DNA from 3 places in the Tumebacillus algifaecis genome. Region 2 is predicted to be linked to each of the others. Evidence: riboswitches for the same ligand, from Rfam matches in the RefSeq annotation. Region 2 holds a riboswitch; each other region holds the start of a gene.
The links. Region 2 has a riboswitch for S-adenosylmethionine ahead of CIG75_RS15780 (2,3-diketo-5-methylthiopentyl-1-phosphate enolase). Riboswitches for the same ligand answer to the same signal wherever they lie in the genome.

Region 1: it holds a riboswitch for S-adenosylmethionine, as region 2 does, so the genes downstream of both, CIG75_RS09295 (trans-sulfuration enzyme family protein) here and CIG75_RS15780 (2,3-diketo-5-methylthiopentyl-1-phosphate enolase) in region 2, are expected to answer to the same signal.
Region 3: it holds a riboswitch for S-adenosylmethionine, as region 2 does, so the genes downstream of both, metX (homoserine O-acetyltransferase MetX) here and CIG75_RS15780 (2,3-diketo-5-methylthiopentyl-1-phosphate enolase) in region 2, are expected to answer to the same signal.

What each region holds. Positions count from the first base shown of each region.
Region 1 is NZ_CP022657.1:2,056,903-2,063,655, forward strand. It holds gene comA (phosphosulfolactate synthase) at 1-270, opposite strand, end outside; gene CIG75_RS09290 (MFS transporter) at 626-1,909, opposite strand; SAM riboswitch class I at 2,053-2,166, shown strand; gene CIG75_RS09295 (trans-sulfuration enzyme family protein) at 2,241-3,398, shown strand; gene CIG75_RS09300 (trans-sulfuration enzyme family protein) at 3,417-4,577, shown strand; gene CIG75_RS20685 (hypothetical protein) at 5,428-5,655, shown strand; gene CIG75_RS09305 (Glu/Leu/Phe/Val family dehydrogenase) at 5,884-6,753, shown strand, end outside.
Region 2 is NZ_CP022657.1:3,590,853-3,597,605, forward strand. It holds gene mtnB (methylthioribulose 1-phosphate dehydratase) at 1-640, opposite strand, end outside; gene CIG75_RS15775 (2-hydroxy-3-keto-5-methylthiopentenyl-1-phosphate phosphatase) at 637-1,317, opposite strand; gene CIG75_RS15780 (2,3-diketo-5-methylthiopentyl-1-phosphate enolase) at 1,336-2,556, opposite strand; SAM riboswitch class I at 2,645-2,757, opposite strand; gene CIG75_RS15785 (pyridoxal phosphate-dependent aminotransferase) at 2,838-4,004, opposite strand; gene CIG75_RS15790 (PCYCGC motif-containing (lipo)protein) at 4,255-4,848, opposite strand; gene CIG75_RS15795 (heavy metal translocating P-type ATPase) at 4,883-6,753, opposite strand, start outside.
Region 3 is NZ_CP022657.1:1,753,873-1,760,625, forward strand. It holds gene CIG75_RS07720 (aspartate kinase) at 77-1,330, shown strand; SAM riboswitch class I at 1,401-1,517, shown strand; gene metX (homoserine O-acetyltransferase MetX) at 1,919-2,908, shown strand; gene CIG75_RS07735 (homoserine dehydrogenase) at 2,911-4,272, shown strand; gene CIG75_RS07740 (succinate dehydrogenase cytochrome b558 subunit) at 4,573-5,193, shown strand; gene sdhA (succinate dehydrogenase flavoprotein subunit) at 5,217-6,753, shown strand, end outside.

The DNA of each region.
Region 1 (6,753 bases), 1.5 Mb from region 2:
TCCGCCAGGGTAGACTTCGATGTGGTGAGTTTGTAAAAAGGAAATTTTGTCACGCAACACGGGCACAGGATACAGTTTCGAAGTGCCAAATCCCAATTTGACAAAATCGATATAGGGACCGGACAACTCTACCAGATCATAAGTCTCAGTCAGGCCGAGACCTGTATCGATCAACATGGTAAGGCCGCTGGTCGTTCGCGGTTTGGCGAGACGACCAGGCAGCGGATCACGCAAGATGTCATCCCAAGCACGTTCGAACGATGAACGCATACCTTCCGGCTCCTTTCTCTTTCCCGAGGGTAACCAGCGGGTAGTAGGCTCTAGCATCGTATGAAAAAGGATTGCTGATGGTGAAGGGTGTACAATCCTCGAAAACAAGGGATGTAAGGGGAGCGCGATACGGCCAGCAAACACAAGTCCTAGTACGAGCTGAAACTGCAAGAAAAAGGGAGCCGATGTTGACGGCTCCCATCAAATGCATCTCGTCTTCGCCTGAGAACGTCTCCTCTGTCCGCTAGCAACAGTCGAAACGTGATGCTGGAAAGCTCAAAGCTCAAAGCTCAAAGCTCAAAGCTCAAAGCTCAAAGCTCAAAGCTCAAAGCTCAACGAAAGCGCGGGCGTGTGATTACGCCCGCGCTTTTCTTCGCGTCAGAAGCTTTTGTTGTTGGGCAATCTGTTCATACCGTTCGGGATTGCTACCGCCACCCTCTGTACCGACCTGGATCAGGAAGAAAGCCATCACCGCACAGACACCAGCCAAAGCGGCCATGATCGAAAACATGATCTTCGGAGTGTCCATCAAAGCGCCGAAGATCGGGGGGCCCGCCGCGACGCCGAGGAAACGCACGCTGCCATAAAGCGCTGTGACCGCCCCGCGCTCCGCTTTCTGTACGGCGGAGGTGATCATCGTGTTCAGGCAGGGCAGGACCAGTCCGGTGCCGATCCCGGAGACGACGAGCAGGCCGAGCGACACATACGGGTTGTTGAAAAAGGCGGCGATCGCCAGCGGAACGCCGATCAGCGCCAGTCCGGATACGATCAAAATCTTCATCAACCGCATGTTCTTTTTGATCTTCGCGCCCGTCACCAGTGAGGTCGTGCACATCGCCAGCAGTGGAATGGACAGGATCAGGCCGCGCATCAGGTCGGCAACCTTGTATTTTTCTTCGAGGATCTGCGAGATATAAAAGAGGACGCCAAATAGGATAAAAAGTGCGATCGAACCTGCCAAATAGGCGGTGAGCAGCCATTTACCTTGCGCCTTGAATGTTTTTTTCAAAGCGCCGATATACTCTTTTGGCGATTGTTTCGAGCCGCTTTTCTTTGGTTCTTTGACGAAAAAATAGACCAGTGCGGCCGAAAGGATACAGATGATGGGAAACGCGAAAAATGCGGCGTACCAGAACAAGAGTGCAATCAAAGAGCCGATGATCGGTGACAGCACTTTGCCTAATCCGTTCGAAGCTTCGATGATGCCAAGCGCCTTGGCGCGCGAAGCACCGCTCCAGAGATCTCCAGCCAGCGCCATCGCGATCGAAGCTGTCCCCGCCGCCCCGAGACCTTGCAAGACGCGTCCAGCCATGATCACTGCATAAGGTTGGTCCATCAGCCAGGCAGCCACTCCGGCGACAACGCCTCCTGCTCCATACAGGAGCAAGGCCGGAATGATGACAACTTTTCTTGTGTAACGGTCGGAGAGAAAGCCGGCCAGCGGGATGATCACCCCAGCTGGGACAGAGAACAGCGTGATGACCAAGGAAGCTTGGAATTTGGATATGCCGATCTCCTCTTGCATCTGAGGGAGGATTGGGATCAGCATCGAGTTGCCAAGCACCATGATCAGCGGTACGGTTGCCAACGCGAACAAGGGAAGGAAATGAATCGCTTTTTTCGGTTTCGTCGCGGCCATGGTGTCAGTCCTTTCTCCCAAAAAGCAGGTTGCATCAGGTCTAGTGTGTCGTGCGCAAGTGCGCAGTATGACTGACAAAATATACTTGACAGCCGAGCACAACTGAGGCTACATTTAGTATCAAACAACAACAGCAAATAGTTCTCTTATCAAGAGTAGGCGGAGGGACTGGCCCGACGATGCCACGGCAACCGACACGATATTTCGTGCACGGTGCCAATTCCAACAGGTTGTTTATGCAACCTGAAAGATGAGAGAAAGCGCTCTTTGTAGCTATCAAAGACCTTTCTCAATTCTGAGAGAGGTCTTTTTGCTTGAGGAGGAAATCAGATTGCATCCAGATACTTGTTTGGCTCAAATTGGCAACAATAAAGCAGAAAAAACCGGCGCGATTTCGTCGCCGATCTATCTTTCGACCACGTATCGTCATCCGCGGCTTGGCGAGAGCACAGGATTTGATTACACGCGGACGAAAAATCCGACTAGGCAGACGCTGGAAGACGCGATCGCACAGCTGGAAGGCGGGGTACAGGGATTTGCGTACAGTTCGGGAATGGCGGCGATCGCCGGAGTGCTCGGGTTGTTTGGGCAAGGAGATCATCTGCTGGTCTCTCATGATCTATACGGAGGCACTTACCGCCTGCTGGAGCAGATTTTGCCGCGTCAGGGCATCACGACGACGTTTGTCGATACAGGTGACTGGCAGAAGGTTGAAGCTGCGGTGCAGGAGAACACCAAAGCGATTTTTCTTGAAACGCCGACCAATCCGACGATGCGAATCAGCGATTTGCAGGCGATCATCGGCGTGGCCCAAAGAAACGGGTTGCTGACCATCGTAGACAATACGTTTATGACGCCCTATCTGCAACGACCGCTGACACTGGGAGCCGATGTGGTCGTACATAGCGCGACGAAATACCTCGGCGGGCACAATGATGTGCTTTCTGGGCTGGCGGTGGCGCGCGAGCAAGAGTTGGCGGACCGCATCTACTTTTTGCAAAATTCGATTGGAGCGACACTGGGCCCGCAAGACGCATGGCTGTTGATGCGGGGGATGAAGACGTTGGCGCTGCGCATGGATCGACATCAGGAAAATGCGATGGTGCTCGCCAAATGGCTGACCGGGCACCCTTGCGTCAAGCAGGTGTATTTCCCTGGATTGGAAAACCACCCTGGACGCGACGTACACATCGGGCAGGCGGATGGCTATGGTGGGATGTTGTCTTTTGAGGTGGTGCGTGAGGAGCTGGTCGAGCCGCTGTTGCGCCATTTGAACCTGATCGCCTTTGCCGAATCGCTCGGCGGGGTCGAGTCGCTGATCACCTACCCGGCGCGACAGACGCATTTTGATGTGCCGGAAGCGGTTCGCAATGAATTGGGTGTGACAAGTTCTTTGCTCCGTTTGTCCGTGGGGATTGAACATTACGAGGATTTGATCGAAGATATGGCGCAGGCGTTCGCCGCGTCGGAACGTGAATTGGCTGAATAGGAAGGGAGTTTGGCTTAGATGAGCGAGGAGAAAAAACTGACATTTGCGACACAGCTTTTGCATACGGGAAATGAGATCGACCAGACGACTGGAGCATCGGCCATACCGATCTATCAGGTCTCGACGTTTCATCAAGAGGACCCTGACAATCCACCGCAGTATGAATATGCCCGTTCCGGCAATCCGACGCGGAACGCGCTGGAACGGACGATCGCCGAGCTGGAAGGCGGGACGCGAGGGTTTGCCTTTGCATCGGGGATGGCGGCGATCTCCACGGCGCTGTTGCTGTTCTCGGCAGGTGATCATCTGATCGCGACGGACGACATCTACGGCGGTACATTTCGAGTGCTGACCACCGTGCTGAACCGTTTGGGGATCGAGACAACATTTGTCGATGTGACCGATTTGGAAAACATTCGTGTCGCGATCCGTCCCAATACGAAAGGGATACTGTTAGAAACGCCATCCAACCCGCTTTTGAAGATCACCGATCTGGCAGGAGCGGCTGCGATCGCGAAAGAGCACGGACTGCTGACCATTGTGGATAACACCTTCCAGACCCCGTATCTGCAGCGCCCACTCGACGTGGGGATCGACGTGGTCGTACACAGCGCAACGAAGTTTCTCGGCGGTCACTCCGATCTGGTCGCCGGGCTTGCAGTGACCAAAGACCGCGTGCTGGGGCATCGCCTAGCCCAGTTGCAAAATTCGTTTGGAGCGGTGCTCGGCCCGCAGGACTGCTTCCTGCTGCAGCGAGGGATCAAGACGTTGAAAGTGCGCATGGACGCCTCCTGTGACGGGGCTGAGCGTATCGCGCACTGGCTTGCAGAGCGCGAAGAGATCAGCGCGGTGTTTTATCCCGGATTGTCCACTCATCAAGGACATGAAGTGCACCGGAAGCAATCGACTCGATCTGGCGCGGTACTTTCGTTCGATACTGGCAGCGCCGAGCGTGCCAAGCTGTTGATGCAACAGGTCAAAATCCCGTTGGTCGCCGTATCTCTTGGTGGTGTGGAAAGTATCCTCTCCTACCCGGCCTCGATGTCGCATTCGGGCATGCCGAAAGAGGAGCGCCACAAGCGCGGGATTACAGACGGCCTGCTCCGTCTATCGGTCGGCTTGGAAGATCCAGATGATCTGATCGCCGATCTGGAGCGGGCGTTGCTTCAACTGAGCTAAGGTAAGTTTAAAACTGTGTTAGAACACAGTGGATTTATGCGTGAAATTTCAGTAAAATAAAAATGTAACATCCATCGCGGCACCTCGTTTTTCAAATCGAGGTGCTGATCGAAGGGCGATAGAAGCAGACAAGGGCGACGAAGCAGTCAACGATTTGGTCATCTCGCTCGGCACGTTTGACGTGTTCGGCGTTGCGAATGGGGTAGCGTACTTGATCGTTCGCATTTGTCCGGATCGCGAAGCGGCGACCAATGTCGCGTAACTGTTTCGATCGTGCTAGTCGGTCACCGCAATTTTAGGTGGCGATCTTGATCACCTTGGTGCGTGGTTCGGTGTCTGTGGCTTGATGACCGCTTGTCAGGTTGGTGCATCCCCTTGGCAATCACCAACAGATGGCCTTGAGCGTGACAGCCGTGCAGATGGCAAATGTTGACCAGACCAGCAGTCTCAAACTTCTATACCTGTTGATCTTCAACTTGCTCAGATCGCTCAGTTTGTTTTGTCTCACTTTCCGACGCGTCGTTGTACGACAGGTGCGTTGTGCGCTTCTGCATGTTGACCATTGCCCGCAGACCAAATTTTATGAGATTAGGCGAGGGTCGAGGTTGCGATGTTAGGGTATGTCATATACTGCTCTCAATCTGATCTATCGTTTTGTGAGAGAGCGGCGTGATTTTGACCTAGTGCCTCTGGCATTGCTTGTCCTATGTGCAGGGCTTTCAGCAGCAACGCGGCAAGATGCAGGAACTCGCCGTCATTATGATTCAATTCTTATGTTCCGCACGACCGTACGAAAAGCGGGAACGGTGGGCATTGTAGTTGAAGGAACTCGAAGGCAGGGAGCATCCTGATGACGATCTTGGGCATTCTAAACGTTGAGAATCCACGCCAAGGGGGAATTAACGTGAAGCCCTTTAACGCACAGACCCGAAAAGACGGTGGCAAATCCGATCTGATCGCCTTTGATAACCCAGATGACATGCTCGAAAATATCCCGCCGCAAGCGCAAGGTTATGCGGAAACGATGGTAGTTGTTGACAATCCGGATGATTTTGAAGAGGAAGGGACAGAGGTGTAATCAAAGCGAAACATTCCCGAATCGGAAAACGGAGGACAACAGCGCAAATGAATCCAATACAGCTAAAACCGAACCAAACTCTTGTTATTGACCGTGTTTGAGGTTGTTTCGAACAATTAAGGTCTTTGCTAACCTTTCCTTGTTCATGAGTAAGGTGTATATTGAGGTCAAGGTTCACGAATACCTGTATAAGTTCAAAGGGAGTCGAGTCGATTGAATACCCAGAATTTGCCTTCTAACAATGCTACTGCAAATGAGCCTGCTGAAAATTTGAACATTCTAACTAGCACTCAACTTGTGATTCAAGATGCTTTGAATAAATTGGGCTACGGTCAGGACATGTTCGAATTGCTGAAGGAACCGTTGCGTGTGCTTACCGTACGGATCCCGGTGCGCATGGACGACGGCAGTGTCAAAGTGTTCACCGGTTACCGTGCCCAGCATAATGATGCGGTTGGTCCGACCAAAGGGGGCATTCGTTTCCACCCGATGGTTACCGAGGATGAAGTGAAGGCACTTGCAATTTGGATGAGTTTGAAGTGCGGGATTGCCAACTTGCCTTATGGCGGCGGGAAAGGCGGCATCATCTGCGATCCGCGTGAGATGTCGTTCCGTGAGCTTGAGCGCCTCTGCCGCGGCTATGTTCGCGCAATTTCGCAGATCGTCGGCCCGACTAAAGATATTCCGGCTCCGGACGTGTTCACCAACGCACAGTCGATGGCATGGATGATGGACGAGTATTCCCGCATCCGTGAGTTTGACGCACCGGGCTTCATCACCGGCAAACCGCTGGTGCTCGGCGGTTCTTATGGCCGCGAATCGGCTACCGCGCGCGGCGTGGCGATCGCGATCGAAGAAGCGGCGAAAGTGAAAGGTATCGATTTAAAAGACGCTCGCGTGGTCGTGCAAGGGTTTGGTAACGCCGGTGGTTATTTGGCGAAATTCATGCACGATGCAGGGGCAAAAGTCGTCGGGATCTCCGACGCGTATGGCGGTCTGTATGATGAAAAAGGTCTTGATATCGATTACTTGTTGGATCGTCGTGACTCTTTTGGCACAGTGACCAAGCTGTACAAAAATGTGATCACGAACCAAGAA
Region 2 (6,753 bases):
CGGAGCCCTGAAATTGCAGATACTTGAACAGGTACTCGAACATAAACTCAAAGGCCTGCACATGGCGCTTCACAGACGCCACGCTGTCCCCCCACGCATAGATACCGTGCTTACGGATCAAAACGCCCGGAACGCGCGGGTCGAGACGCTTGCCGACCTCTTCAGCCAATCGCGGAATGTCAGCAAAGTTCTCGACGATCGGCACTTCAATCGTCGCTCCTTCTTCCCAGATGTTCAAGCCTTTGATCAACTCCATGTCGGAGATGACCACCGACTGCTGATCGGCAAAAATCTCGGAGATCAGGTTGTTATAGATCGTGTGTACATGCAACACAGAACCGGCTTCTGCACCGATGCGTTTGTACACTTCTGCATGAATCAACGTCTCTGCGGACGGCTTCAACTGGGTCGGCTCTAGTGCTTTCGAATCGCCATCGACGAACAAAATGTCATGGATCGTCAGGTTCTCTTTGTCACGACCACTTGCGGTGACGCCAAAGGTCAACGGCTCCTGACTGAATTTGACCGACAAGTTCCCACTCGTCGCTGGGAACCAGCCTTTTGATGCAAAGTTTTGGGAAACAGCGACCAGTTGCTCCGCAATGCGGTAGCGCTCTTCCTGCAAGTATGTTTGGCTCATGACAGAACCTCCCCCTTTTGTTCGTTAATGAGTTGTTTCAGCACTGTAATGCAGTCATGGAATGTTACAAATTCAGCGTGTTGAAGTCCGAGTTCCTGACATTTCCGTAGCAAAAGTGATCTGGCCAGCACGAAATCGGCTTGTTTGGCCGCCTGCAAGTCGGTGATCGAGTCACCGATGACCACTTTGAACGTCTCTTCATCTGGGAACTTGCGCAGGACGGACGGTTTACACATCCCACAGCCGCTGGTGCAATGTTCGTCACAAGCGTGCGGCCAGAGAATCTCGATCTGCTCGCCAGTAAAACTGCTACCGTTGCTGTAGATCGGGTTATCAATCGCAAACGGAGCCAGAAGCGGGAGGACGAAAAAGTCGATCCCACCACTGGTCACCCAAAAATCAATTCCTTGCTCTTTACAAAACGTCAGGAACTCCGCAAACCCTTCGCGAATCACCGCGACCTCTTGGGCATAGGCTGCGATTTCGTCCTGCTTTGCAGATGAAATGCCAGCGAAGAGCTGACCGACTCCACTTTGGATCGTAATCTCTTGACCGAGAATCTGATCCTTGATCGTCTCCCAGCCAGGAGCGCCAAACTTCTCCATGATCGTGATGATCATGTCGCGCTCCGTAATCGTGCCGTCAAAGTCACAAAAGATCGCGATGCGTTTACTCATAGTTGCCCGACTCCTTCTCTATTTGTTCCACAGCTCCAAAGCTGTTTTCAATTCTTTGGATTGTTCAGCCGCTTCGCTCAGCGTCTTTCCTGCCACCACCGCATCAATTGCCGCCACGAACGCCCGTCCGCCCGCACTTGAGCCGCCCGGATGCCCATGGATACCACCGCCAGCATTGATGATCTGGTCATTGCCGAGATCTCCATACAATACTGGCACAAGACCTGGATGAATGCCCGCGGACGGCACCGGGAACGTACGGTTGAGACCGCTCTGTTCGGCACGCAACGCCTCGGCGATCTTCAACGTTTCGCCGCGTTCCATCGCGACCGAGCCATACGCCGACGGATAGAGCGAGAAATCGGCCCCCGCCACGCGCATCAGTTTCCCCAGCAACACCGGAGCTGCGATCCCATACTGTTCGGACGGATACATCGCACCGGCCATCGCCGGATGGGCCATGATCGGCACCGTGATCTTCGGGTCGGCAGCGAGGCGCTGCAACACATCGTAGCCGTAGGTCAAAACGTTTAGCAAAAGCGCGTTCGCCCCTGCGTCCACTGCCCGACGCGCTTTCTCGAAAATTTCGGTGACAGGTCCGGTTAAGTTCGCCGCATAAAGCGTACTCTTGCCAGTCTGCTCTTTGGCACGCTCCGCTGCCAGACGGCAGGCTTCGATGCGCTTTTCGAACGGCGCGTACGTTTCATCAAAGAAGATTTCGTCATCCTTGACCAAATCAACGCCACCGAGCGCCTGCTGGTAGAACGCGTCTGCCAGTGCCTCGATGTCGTACCCGATCACCGATTTGAAAATGCTCATCAACAGCGGGCGATTTTCGATGCCCAACTGCTTGCGGATTTGGTCGATGCCATATTTCGGGCCAGGGAATTGACTTTGGAACGCGATAGGCAATTCGATGTCCACCAGTCGGATCTTTCCGTCCATCGACAGTTTGCCGAACACCGAAGTCAACAGCGCTGGCACATCCGGCGTGAAATTGAGCGTCGGATAGGCGATGGTCAACAGCGCTTGGCTGAGGCCGTGTGCATCCATGCCGATCTCTTCTGCCTTTACCACGTGTCCGAGATGTTTTTGCATCGCATCCTTGCGAGCTGCCGGAAGGTCTGTCCACGAGCCAACAGTCAGACCGATCGCGATGCCTTCCGCTTTTTTCTGCCAATCTGTACCCGGTTTGCCGTGGGCCAAATAGGTGACATGAACAAATTCTTGTCGGGTCACGAGACGATCACCTCTATGCGAATAGTCTAGAACATAGTAAAAGCCTCTTTCTTGGTCAAGAAAGAGGCGACAAAATTTCATGGTCAGCCTCTTATCTCTCAGGATATTTCCTGAAGGAATTAGCACCGTGTGATCACAAGTACGTGAAAACCGGTTGCCGGGCATCGTAGGGCCAGTCCCTCCGCCTGCTCTGGATAAGAGTTGTCTTATATGTGAGAAAACTTCTGTAGACGATATTACAACCTCTGCGAGAGAGTGTCAATGACTTTGCCGAAAATCGATTAGAGAGAAATCTTGGCCATTCGCTCAACCGCTTCCTGCAAACGCTGTTCGCTGGTCAAAAGACCGACTCGAACATACCCCTCTCCACTCGGTCCAAAGCCGACGCCCGGCGCGACCATCACGTGCGCCTGTTCTAAGAGCGTGTCCGAGAACTCGACCGACGTGAAGCCTTTTGGCACTGGCACCCACGTAAAGAAAGAGCCTTGTGGCGTCAGCACGTCCCAACCCGCTTTTTTCAAACCGCTCACAAAGACATTGCGGCGCTGTTCGTAGGTAGCGGCCAGTTGGTGCACGCAGTCTTGAGATGAGGTGAGCGCAGTGACCGAAGCACGCTGGATAAAAGCTGGCAACGAGACGTAGTAATGGTCTTGGATCAGGTTGATCAAACGGACCACCTCTTTGTTCCCCAGCGCAAAGCCGACGCGCCAGCCTGCCATGTTGTACGTTTTCGAGAGGGTGTAGAATTCGACCCCGACCTCTTTCGCGCCTGGCGTTTGCAGGAAGGATACCGGTTTTACTCCATCGAAACCGATTGCACCGTATGCGAAGTCGGACGCGACGATCACGTTGTTCTGTTCCGCAAAGCGGACTGTGTCTTCGTAAAAGGCGCGCGGTGCGGTTGCCGAAGTCGGGTTGTTCGGATAGTTGAGGAACATCAACTTGGCTTTGGCGAGCTTGTCTGCCGGAATCTGGCTGTAGTCGGGTAAGAAAGCGTTGTCGCGCAACAACGGCATCATCGTCATCTCCGCGCCAGAAAGCGCGACGCCAGACCAGTAATCAGGATAGCCCGGATCGGGGACAAGGCAAACATCGCCGGGGTTGAGCAGACATTGGGAAATTTCGACGAGGCCCGTTTTCCCGCCAAAGAGGATCGCCACTTCGGTCGCTGGGTCGAGATCGACGTCAAATTCGTTTTTGTACCAAGATGCGATCGCCTGCTTCAATTCGAACAGCCCGGAGAACGGCGGGTATTTGTGCGTGACAGGATCGAGCACCTCATGGCGCAGCGATTCGACAATATGCGGCGGGGTTGGCAAGTCCGGATTGCCTTGGCCGAGGTTGATCACATCATGCCCTTGGGCGATGTACGAGTTTACTTTTGCCACCATCGTAGAGAAAAATTGGGTGGGTAGTCCTTGCAATCGATCAGCCGATTTTATATTCATGGGTAACATCCCCTTTCTGAAAAGTCAAACATACATTCACGCTTCATACTATACAGCGAATTGAAATCGAAAAACAAGTCTAAATGGACACAGGATGACATGCCGTACCATTTCCGATCGATCTCCATCGAGGTTCGAAGACAGCCAAAATCTGCTCAGCAGTCATATCGTTTGCAGCGTGCAGTTGATCTGCTTCCAACATCAAAAAGGGCTGTTGAGAGATTCTCAACAGCCTCCTGTATCCTGTAAATTATGAAGGCATCGGCGTCGGTGTTGGTTTCGCGTAGCCTTCTTTGTATTTTTTGTCGATCGTTTCGCGGATGTCTTGCGCTGACTTGCCTTGTGCTTTCATATCAGCCGCTTCGAGGGCAATGTTCATGCAGGTGTCGCAACGGGTGCCGTGGTCGTCCCAAACGACCGCGCCGTCTTCGCGGACGTCTTTCACAAAGCACTCGGCGTTGCTTTTATGTCCGGCGTGATCACCACAACCGCAGTAGCAGGGAATGAATTTCAGGACATCGAGATTCTGCACAGCTGCCGCGTAAGATTGCTTGATCTTGGTGTTTTTGCTCGATAGGAACTTCGGATAGGACATGGCGTTTTCCGTCACTTCCTGCATATCACCGATCTTGGTCAATTTGACGCTTTCGCCAACTTTCAGCGTTTTATAGGCTTCCGCTTGTGCCCCGGCAGGATGTCCACCATTGCTGGTGCCACCGTTAGAAGCATGGTCGCCATGTCCGGAATGTTCGTCGGTCGTCGTCGCCTTGTCAGACGTGCCACAGCCTGTAGCGATCGTCATCACAATCGCGCTGGCAAACACGATCTTGGTCAGCTTTTTCATGTATGTTGCTTCCTCCTGCTATCGTTGGGATTGTTTATCGCACTTTGATTAATCTCATACCGTTTAATATGACGAGCAGAGCCGCACCAGTATCTGCAAACACGGCCATCCACAGGTTGGATAGACCTGCTACGGTCAACAAAAGGAACGCAAGTTTCACGAGCAGGGAGAACCAGATGTTTTGCTTGATCAGGCGCAGCGCTTTGCGGCTGAGACGGACGGTGAACGGCAATTTGCTGATGTCATCAGACATCAAGACGATATCGGCCGTCTCCAATGCGATGTCCGTTCCTGCCCCACCCATCGCGATCCCGATGTCGGAGGCGGCTAGGGCGGGGGAATCGTTGATGCCGTCACCGACCATCGCGACGAGGTGGTGACGCTGTTTGAGTTCGGTGATGCGAGCCAGCTTTTGCTCGGGGAGCAAGTCGCCGTGGTACTCATCGATCCCGACTTGCTTGGCGATCGATTTGGCGATGCGGGCGTGGTCACCTGTTAACATCACTGTATGGGCGGTACCTGCCTGTTTCAGCTTGGCGATCGTGTCTGCGCTGTCTGGTCGAACGGTGTCGGCCACAGCGATCAAACCGATGATCTGCTGTTCATCAGCGACCAGCATCACCGTATGGCCCTGTTCGTGCTGAACGGAGAGAACCGTTTTCAATCTGTCAGTTCCGTCGTAGCCGAGCTCTTCAAACCACGATGGTTTGCCAATCCGATACAGCGCGCCGTCGAGATGACCTTGTGCACCTTTGCCTGCAACAGCCTGGAACTGTTGCACAGGCAGCGCTCGGATGCCTTTTTGCTCACCAAGCAGCAGGACAGCACGGGCCAACGGATGCTCGGAGCGCGCTTCGATGGAAGCGGCGACGGTGAGCAGTTGCTCTTGATCAACGCCGTCAAACGGTTCTACGAGAACGACGACAGGCTTGCCTTGCGTCAGTGTGCCCGTTTTATCAAATGCGACCGCTCTGATTTGGCCCATCAGTTCGAGGTACGCGCCGCCTTTGATCAACACGCCGCGCTTGGCTGCGTTGCCGATGGCAGCGACGATGGCGACCGGGGTGGAGATGACGAGCGCGCAGGGGCAGGCGATGACGAGCAACGCCAATGCGCGGTAGATCCAATCGCTGAACGGGTCGCCCGTAAACAACGGCGGCAGCACGGCGATCAGGATCGCCAGCACCACGACGATCGGTGTGTAATATGTGGCAAAGCGGTCAACAAACTGCTGCGACGGCGCTTTCTGTTCTTGAGCTTCCTCCACCAAGTATATCATGCGGCTGAGCGTGGAATCTTGAACTTTTTTGGTCACAATCACTTCCAAACCGCCCGTTTCATTGAGTGTACCTGCGAATACTTCATCCCCCATCTGCTTCAGCACAGGGATCGATTCGCCAGTGACAGGCGCTTGGTTGACGGTGGAGGAGCCAGCTTCGACCCGTCCATCCATCGGGATGCGCTCACCGGGCCGGACGAGGATCAGGTCTCCGATCTGCAAATGATCGACCGATACGGTTTGCTCCTGTCCATTGCGACGAACCAACGCTTCTTTGGGAGCGAAACCGATCAGAGAACGGATCGAGCGTCGAGTGCGTTCCATCGTGCTGGCCTGTAGCCAGTTGCCGACTGAGAAGAGAAAGACGACGGTGGCACCTTCCGACCATTCGCCAATTGCAGCAGCCCCGATCGCCGCGACAGTCATCAGGAAGTTCATATCGAGCGTGAACGATTTTAAGGCAAAATAGCCAGCTCGGGCGGCATAGAAGCCACCTGTGAGGATCGCGATCAGATAGCAGACGATAGCTGCCGATTCGGACCCGCCCGCAAATTCGGTGATCAGTCCAACCCCGAGGAACAGGCCCGAGACGGTGGTCAGAACAGTGCGTTTGTGTTTTTCCCAGA
Region 3 (6,753 bases), 1.8 Mb from region 2:
GCTGTTTTTTATTTTCGTGACCCTCCGTCATGTGAGACTGAAGTGCTCGAAAATTTAAGATGGGAGTGGAGAAACAGTGGCATTGATCGTACAAAAATTTGGTGGCTCTTCGGTCGCCAATCCCGAGCGCATCAAGCGCGTGGCGAGCCGCGTGGCAGAAACGGCGCAATCGGGACAGGGAGTGGTAGTCGTCGTCTCCGCGATGGGCGATACCACCGATGAACTGATCGAACTGGCTGGTAAGCTGTCGGATAACCCGTCAGCACGCGAGATGGATATGTTGCTCACCACAGGTGAGCAGATTTCGTCCGCACTGCTTGCGATGGCAGTACAGAACTTAGGTCTTCACAGCGTCTCGCTGACCGGAGGCATGGCTGGCATTCGCACCGAAGGAGTGCATAGCAAGGCGCGGATCACGGGGATCGATCCGGCGCGCATTCGCCGTGAAGTTGAACAAGGTCGCGTGGTGATCGTTGCAGGCTTCCAAGGCATGAGCGATCAGGGCGACATCACGACGCTCGGGCGAGGTGGCTCAGATACGACGGCTGTGGCGCTGGCAGCAGCGCTCGGCGCTGATCTGTGTGAAATTTACACCGACGTGGACGGCGTATATACGACCGACCCGCGCACGGTGCCAGCGGCGAAGAAACTGGATCGCATCTCGTACGATGAAATGCTGGAACTTGCCAACCTCGGCGCAGGTGTGCTACACCCGCGCGCAGTAGAATTTGCGAAACAATATCACGTGCCGCTGATGGTGCGTTCAAGCTTTACGAAAAACATCGGGACGCTGGTCGAGGAGGAAGCTCAGATGGAACAGGGAATGATCGTCCGTGGGATCGCCCACGACATGAATGTGGTAAAGGTTTCGCTCGTAGGGGTGAAAAGTCGTCTTGGCAACATGCATAGAATTTTTCAATCGCTAGCCGAGTCGTCTGTCAACGTGGACATCATCGTCACTTCGGTCGCACATGAAGGCGTTTCGGACATCTCCTTTACGATCGATCACGATGATCTGAGCAGAGCGCTCCCGGTGTTAAAAGCGTTGGGACCAGAGTTTGGCGGCGCAGATTTTGAACTGGAAGAAGATCTGGCCAAGGTGTCGATCGTCGGGGCAGGAATGATCTCCAACCCAGGCGTCGCGGCTCAGATGTTCGGCGCGTTGGCCGACGCGGGCATCGAAATCAAGATGGTCTCGACTTCGGAGATCAAAGTCTCTTGCGTCATCGAGAAAGCGCGGGCGCATGACGCAGTGCGCGTCTTGCATACCTCTTTTGGGATGGACGGTGCGGAATCGGTCGTCGTCTCCGGATTGAACGCAGCCGAATAAAAGAGAAAATTGACAACGAACGATTCGCATAGTACGATATAGAAAATCTTTTTCTAACCGAATAGTTTATCTCTTATCGAGAGTGGCGGAGGGACTGGCCCTTTGAAGCCCGGCAACCTCGCTTGTGTACCGACACAAGCGGTATGGTGCTAAATCCAGCAGACTGTGATGGTCTGACAGATAAGAGGTGTGGAGCTATAAATGCTACCCCCTCTTCAATTAGAAGCGGGGGTTTTTGTTGTGTCCTGATCGGATCGCTCAAGGCCCCTGTAAAACGAAACGGAGTGAGAGCAACATGGCAGGGAGCAACCAGAATTTCGCTCGCAACACACGAGTTGGACAACGGATAGGGGAGGCCGCTTTGTACGAGCAAATGAGGACACAAGGAGGAGAAATAGAGGTCACTGTCGTATCAGCGAGAGTAAAGACTACAGTAGATCTACTTAAATCAGTGAAACGGAACGATCGATCTTGCGCTCGCGATCTTGTGCGGGTAGGGGCAGGGCACGTTTTGCCGATGCGGATGCGCGCGACCATCCACGATGACCGACACACTTGGGTCGGGGTCGGAAAGGAGGGCGCGTGACGATGCAAACGGCAGCGATTGGGGAGATCGGCCTCGAATGCGGCGTGTCACTTCCTGCTGTGGAGATCGCCTATGAAGCGTACGGAACGTTAAATGAGCGTGGCGACAATGCGATTCTGATCTGTCACCCGCTGACATTGGATGCGCAGGCAGACGTGTGGTGGCAGCCGCTGATCGGGCCGGGCAAGGTGTTGGATACGAGGCGCTACTATGTGATTTGCTCCAATGTGCTTGGCGGCTGTGCGGGCTCGACCGGGCCACAGGCGCACCGTCCATTTCCACTGATCACGATTCGTGACATGGTGCGCGCGCAAAAGCAGTTGCTCGACCGACTCGGTGTGAAGCTGTTGCAGTTGGTGCTCGGCGGTTCGATGGGCGGCCTGCAGACGATCGAGTGGGCGGTGACCTATCCGTCTTTTGTCAAACGCTGTGCCCCGATGGCCACTTCAGGTCAGTTGTCTGCACTCGCTATCGGCTACAACCATGTGATGCGCTCGGCGATCGAGAACGACCCGGTGCACGGACTTGCGCTCGCCAGAAAAATTGGCATGATCACCTACCGATCCTTTGAGCTTTTCGAAGCTCGTTTCGGACGCGAGATCAAGCAGGAGGACGCATCCCTTCAGGATACATGGTTCCAGATCGAAAGTTACCTTGAACACATGGGTGACAAGTTGAACGGACGCTTTGATGTAAACTCCTATCTCTGTTTGCTAAAAGCGATGGATTTGCACGATATTGGGCGCGGCCGCGGTGGAGCGGTTGCAGCGCTGGAGCGGATCGAGGCTGAGGTGCTCTGGGTCGGGATTGACACCGACCACCTCTACCCGCCGCAGGAACAACGGATGTGGGCGGAGCGCCTGCGCCAATCTGGAAAACAGGTGACGTACTGCGAACTGAGTTCACCGTACGGTCACGATGCTTTTTTGGTAGAAGGTCAGCAGTTGAGCAAGTTCATAACAGATTTCTTACGCGAAACGGGAGGGAATTGACGATGATTCAAAAACAAGCACAAAAACAGGTAAAGGTCGGTTTGCTGGGATTAGGAACGGTTGGCGGTGGGGTGTATAAGACCCTTTTAAAAAACAGAGACACAATTCTGACCCGCACAGGCTGTACTGTGGAAGTGGTCAACGTCCTCGTCCGCGACCGTGGGAAAGAGCGTGGCTTTGCGATCGATCCAAGCGTGCTGACCCTTGAACCGCAGGAACTGCTCAGCGACGAGCAGATCGACATTTATATTGAAGTAATCGGTGGCTTGCATCCGGCCAAGGAGATCATCGAACAGGCGTTGAACAGCAAGCGACATGTGATCACCGCCAACAAAGAACTGATGGCGAAACACGGAGCGGAGCTGTTGCGATTAGCACATCAAAACGGAGTCCATCTGTTATTTGAAGCTAGTGTGGCAGGCGGCATTCCGGTGATCCACATGCTGCAAGGCTACCTCACCGCCAACCGTGTGCACGAGATCTCTGGAATTCTGAACGGCACGAGCAACTACATATTGACCGAGATGAGTAAAACGGGGCGCAGTTTCCCAGAGGTGCTGTCTGAAGCGCAGAGTTTGGGCTATGCTGAAGCGGACCCAACCTCCGATGTGGAAGGGTTTGATGCTGCGTACAAATTGGCGATCTTGACCAACCTCGCCTATGACACCTGCGTTGATGTCGCACAGATCGACCGCCAAGGGATCTCGGAGATCAGCGGGCACGACTTGAAGCTTGCCGAGCAATTGGGCTACACGGTGAAATTGATCGGCCATGCGCATGAGCAGGATGGAGCGCTGCGACTTTCGGTGCGCCCGAGCCTGCTTGCGGGGAGCCATCCGCTGGCTCGCGTCGATGATGTGTTCAACGCGGTCACACTGCGTGCCGATGTGGTCGGCGACTTGACGCTGATCGGCCGCGGTGCAGGGGAGTTCCCGACGGCGAGCGCTGTGATCGAAGACCTGACCACTCTGCTGACACAGGGCGAGAACATCCGCCGCCCGAACTGGGATCGCGTTCAGACAGCTGCCTCCCATGCTGAACCGAAGGTGGGCAACTTTTATCTGTCCTGTACGGGCTGTCCGACCCAGACCGATTCGATTGGCCAAGCGATTCAAGCAGGAATCACAACACTTGGCGGGATTCTCGCAGACTATCAATCGATCGAAACGACAGAGCGCCTGCACCAAGCGTGGCTCTTAGGAGGCGTAACAGAAGAGCAGGTGAACGCTTTGATTGAAAATGTCGCGCAAATCGCCCCAGAGCCGCCGATCACGCTCCTTTTGCGTGTTGAAGGAGAAATTAGCACAGGTGTAAAATGGGAGACAGAAGCTTCGGGACTCGAAAAAAATCCCCGCTATGCGTAAAAATTGGCCGAATCGCGCACCGTAAACACAGTGACTCTCAGAAATTGCTTCGAAACTTGTCGGATTTGACAGTTTCTTGACATTCCTTCTATTGAAACAGTACAATTTATGGTGCATTGATTCGGCCGCCCCTGCCCCTCCGGGAAATTGGACGGGACGGTCAAAGTAAAAAAAGGGGGCACCGTATCGCACTGTAAGGGGAGTTTGGAGAGTCGGGCATGTGAGAATCCGTGCATGCCACCAGAGAAAAAGCAACTGTGAATCAATCATTCACAGGTATCTTGGAAGGAGGATCGACACGTGGCCAACAAACAGGCTAGCCGAGAGTTTTTATTTCGCCGGTTGCACTCACTGCTCGGTGTAATTCCGGTCACTTTGTTCCTGATCATGCATCTGAGCATCAACTCGTTCGCCACTAAAGGCGAGCAAGCGTTCAATGACAAGGTGGGCGTACTGGAGAGCATTCCCTTTTTGCCGTTTATTGAATTCGTTTTCATCCTGCTGCCGTTGATCTATCACGGCGTCTACGGCATGTATGTCGCATACACATCTGGCTATAACGCATCGAAGTATTCCTGGGGCCGCAATGTAATGTTTACGTTGCAACGCATCACCGGGGTCTTCACTTTCATCTTTGTGATCTGGCACCTTTGGACGACCCGTTTTTCGGGCGACGCTCCGTCTTTTGACATGGTCGTACAGATCGTGACCAGCCCGGTTGGGTTCTGGTTTATGATCATCGGTACGGTAGCATCTGTGTTCCACTTGGCAAACGGCCTGTGGGGCTTCTTCATTCACTGGGGCATCACGGTTGGCCCGCGCGCGCAACGTGTTTCCGCGTATGTGCTGATGGGTCTGTTCGTCGTGCTGTCCGCAGTCGGCATCGCAGCACTGAATGCTTTCCAAGCAGCAGTAGCGTAAGTTAGCCTAAGGGAGGAAACGCAATGAGTAACCAACGTGTTGTGATCGTCGGCGGTGGCCTTGCGGGCCTGATGGCGACCATCAAGGTTTGCGAGGCCGGGATTCCGGTCGATCTGTTCTCGTTAGTACCTGTAAAACGTTCTCACTCCGTCTGTGCACAAGGCGGGATCAACGGCGCCGTCAACACCAAAGGTGAAGGCGACTCGCCGTGGGAACATTTTGATGACACCGTGTACGGTGGCGACTTCCTCGCCAACCAACCGCCGGTTAAAGCGATGTGTGACGCAGCGCCTGGCATCATCCATCTGATGGACCGCATGGGCGTTATGTTCAACCGCACTCCGGAAGGATTGCTCGACTTCCGCCGTTTTGGCGGTACCAAGCATAGCCGCACTGCATTTGCAGGCGCGACCACCGGTCAGCAGCTCTTGTATGCACTCGATGAGCAAGTGCGCCGCTTCGAATCCCAAGGTCTCGTACAAAAGTACGAAGGCTGGGAGTTCGTACAGGCTGTTGTCGATGAGGAAGGGGTCTGCCGCGGTATCGTGGCTCAAGACCTGCGCTCGATGGAGATCCAATCCTTCGTCGGTGATGCTGTCATCCTCGCGACAGGCGGCCCTGGACTTGTATTTGGCCGTTCTACCAACTCGATCATCAACACCGGTACCGCCGCTTCGGCTGTGTACCAACAAGGTGTAAAATATGCAAACGGTGAGTTCATCCAGATTCACCCGACGGCGATCCCAGGCGATGACAAACTGCGCCTGATGTCCGAGTCTGCGCGCGGTGAAGGTGGCCGCGTCTGGACGTACAAAGACGGTAAACCGTGGTACTTCCTCGAAGAAAAATACCCGGCATATGGCAACCTCGTGCCGCGCGACATCGCGACTCGCGAGATCTTCCACGTCTGCGTCGATCTCGGTCTTGGCATCGACGGCGAGAACATGGTATACCTCGACGTTTCTCACATTCCGAAAGAAACACTTGACGTCAAACTGGGCGGCATCATGGAAATCTACGAGAAATTTGCCGGCGATGACCCGCGCAAAGTCCCGATGAAGATCTTCCCGGCTGTTCACTACTCGATGGGCGGCATGTGGGTTGACTACAACCAGATGACCAACATTCCGGGGCTGTTTGCAGCGGGCGAGTGTGAGTACCAGTACCACGGAGCAAACCGTCTGGGCGCGAACTCGCTGCTCTCCGCGATCTTCGGCGGCATGGTGACCGGCCCGAATGCGGTTTCTTACATCAAAGGTCTCAAGAAAACGGCTGCAGATGTTGAGAAGTCTGTCTTTGAAACGGCTGCGAAGAAACAAGAGCAAAAATACGAGTCGATCCTCAAGATGGAAGGCACCGAGAACCCGTATGCGCTGCACCGTGAACTTGGCCAGTGGATGACCGATAACGTGACCGTTGTCCGTTATAACGACCGCTTGCAGAAGACCGATGAGAAGATTCAAGAACTGATGGAACGTTGGCATAACATCGGCATGGCTGACAAGTCGCGTTGGGAGAACATGATGGCACCGTTCACCCGTCAGTTGTGGAACATGCTCG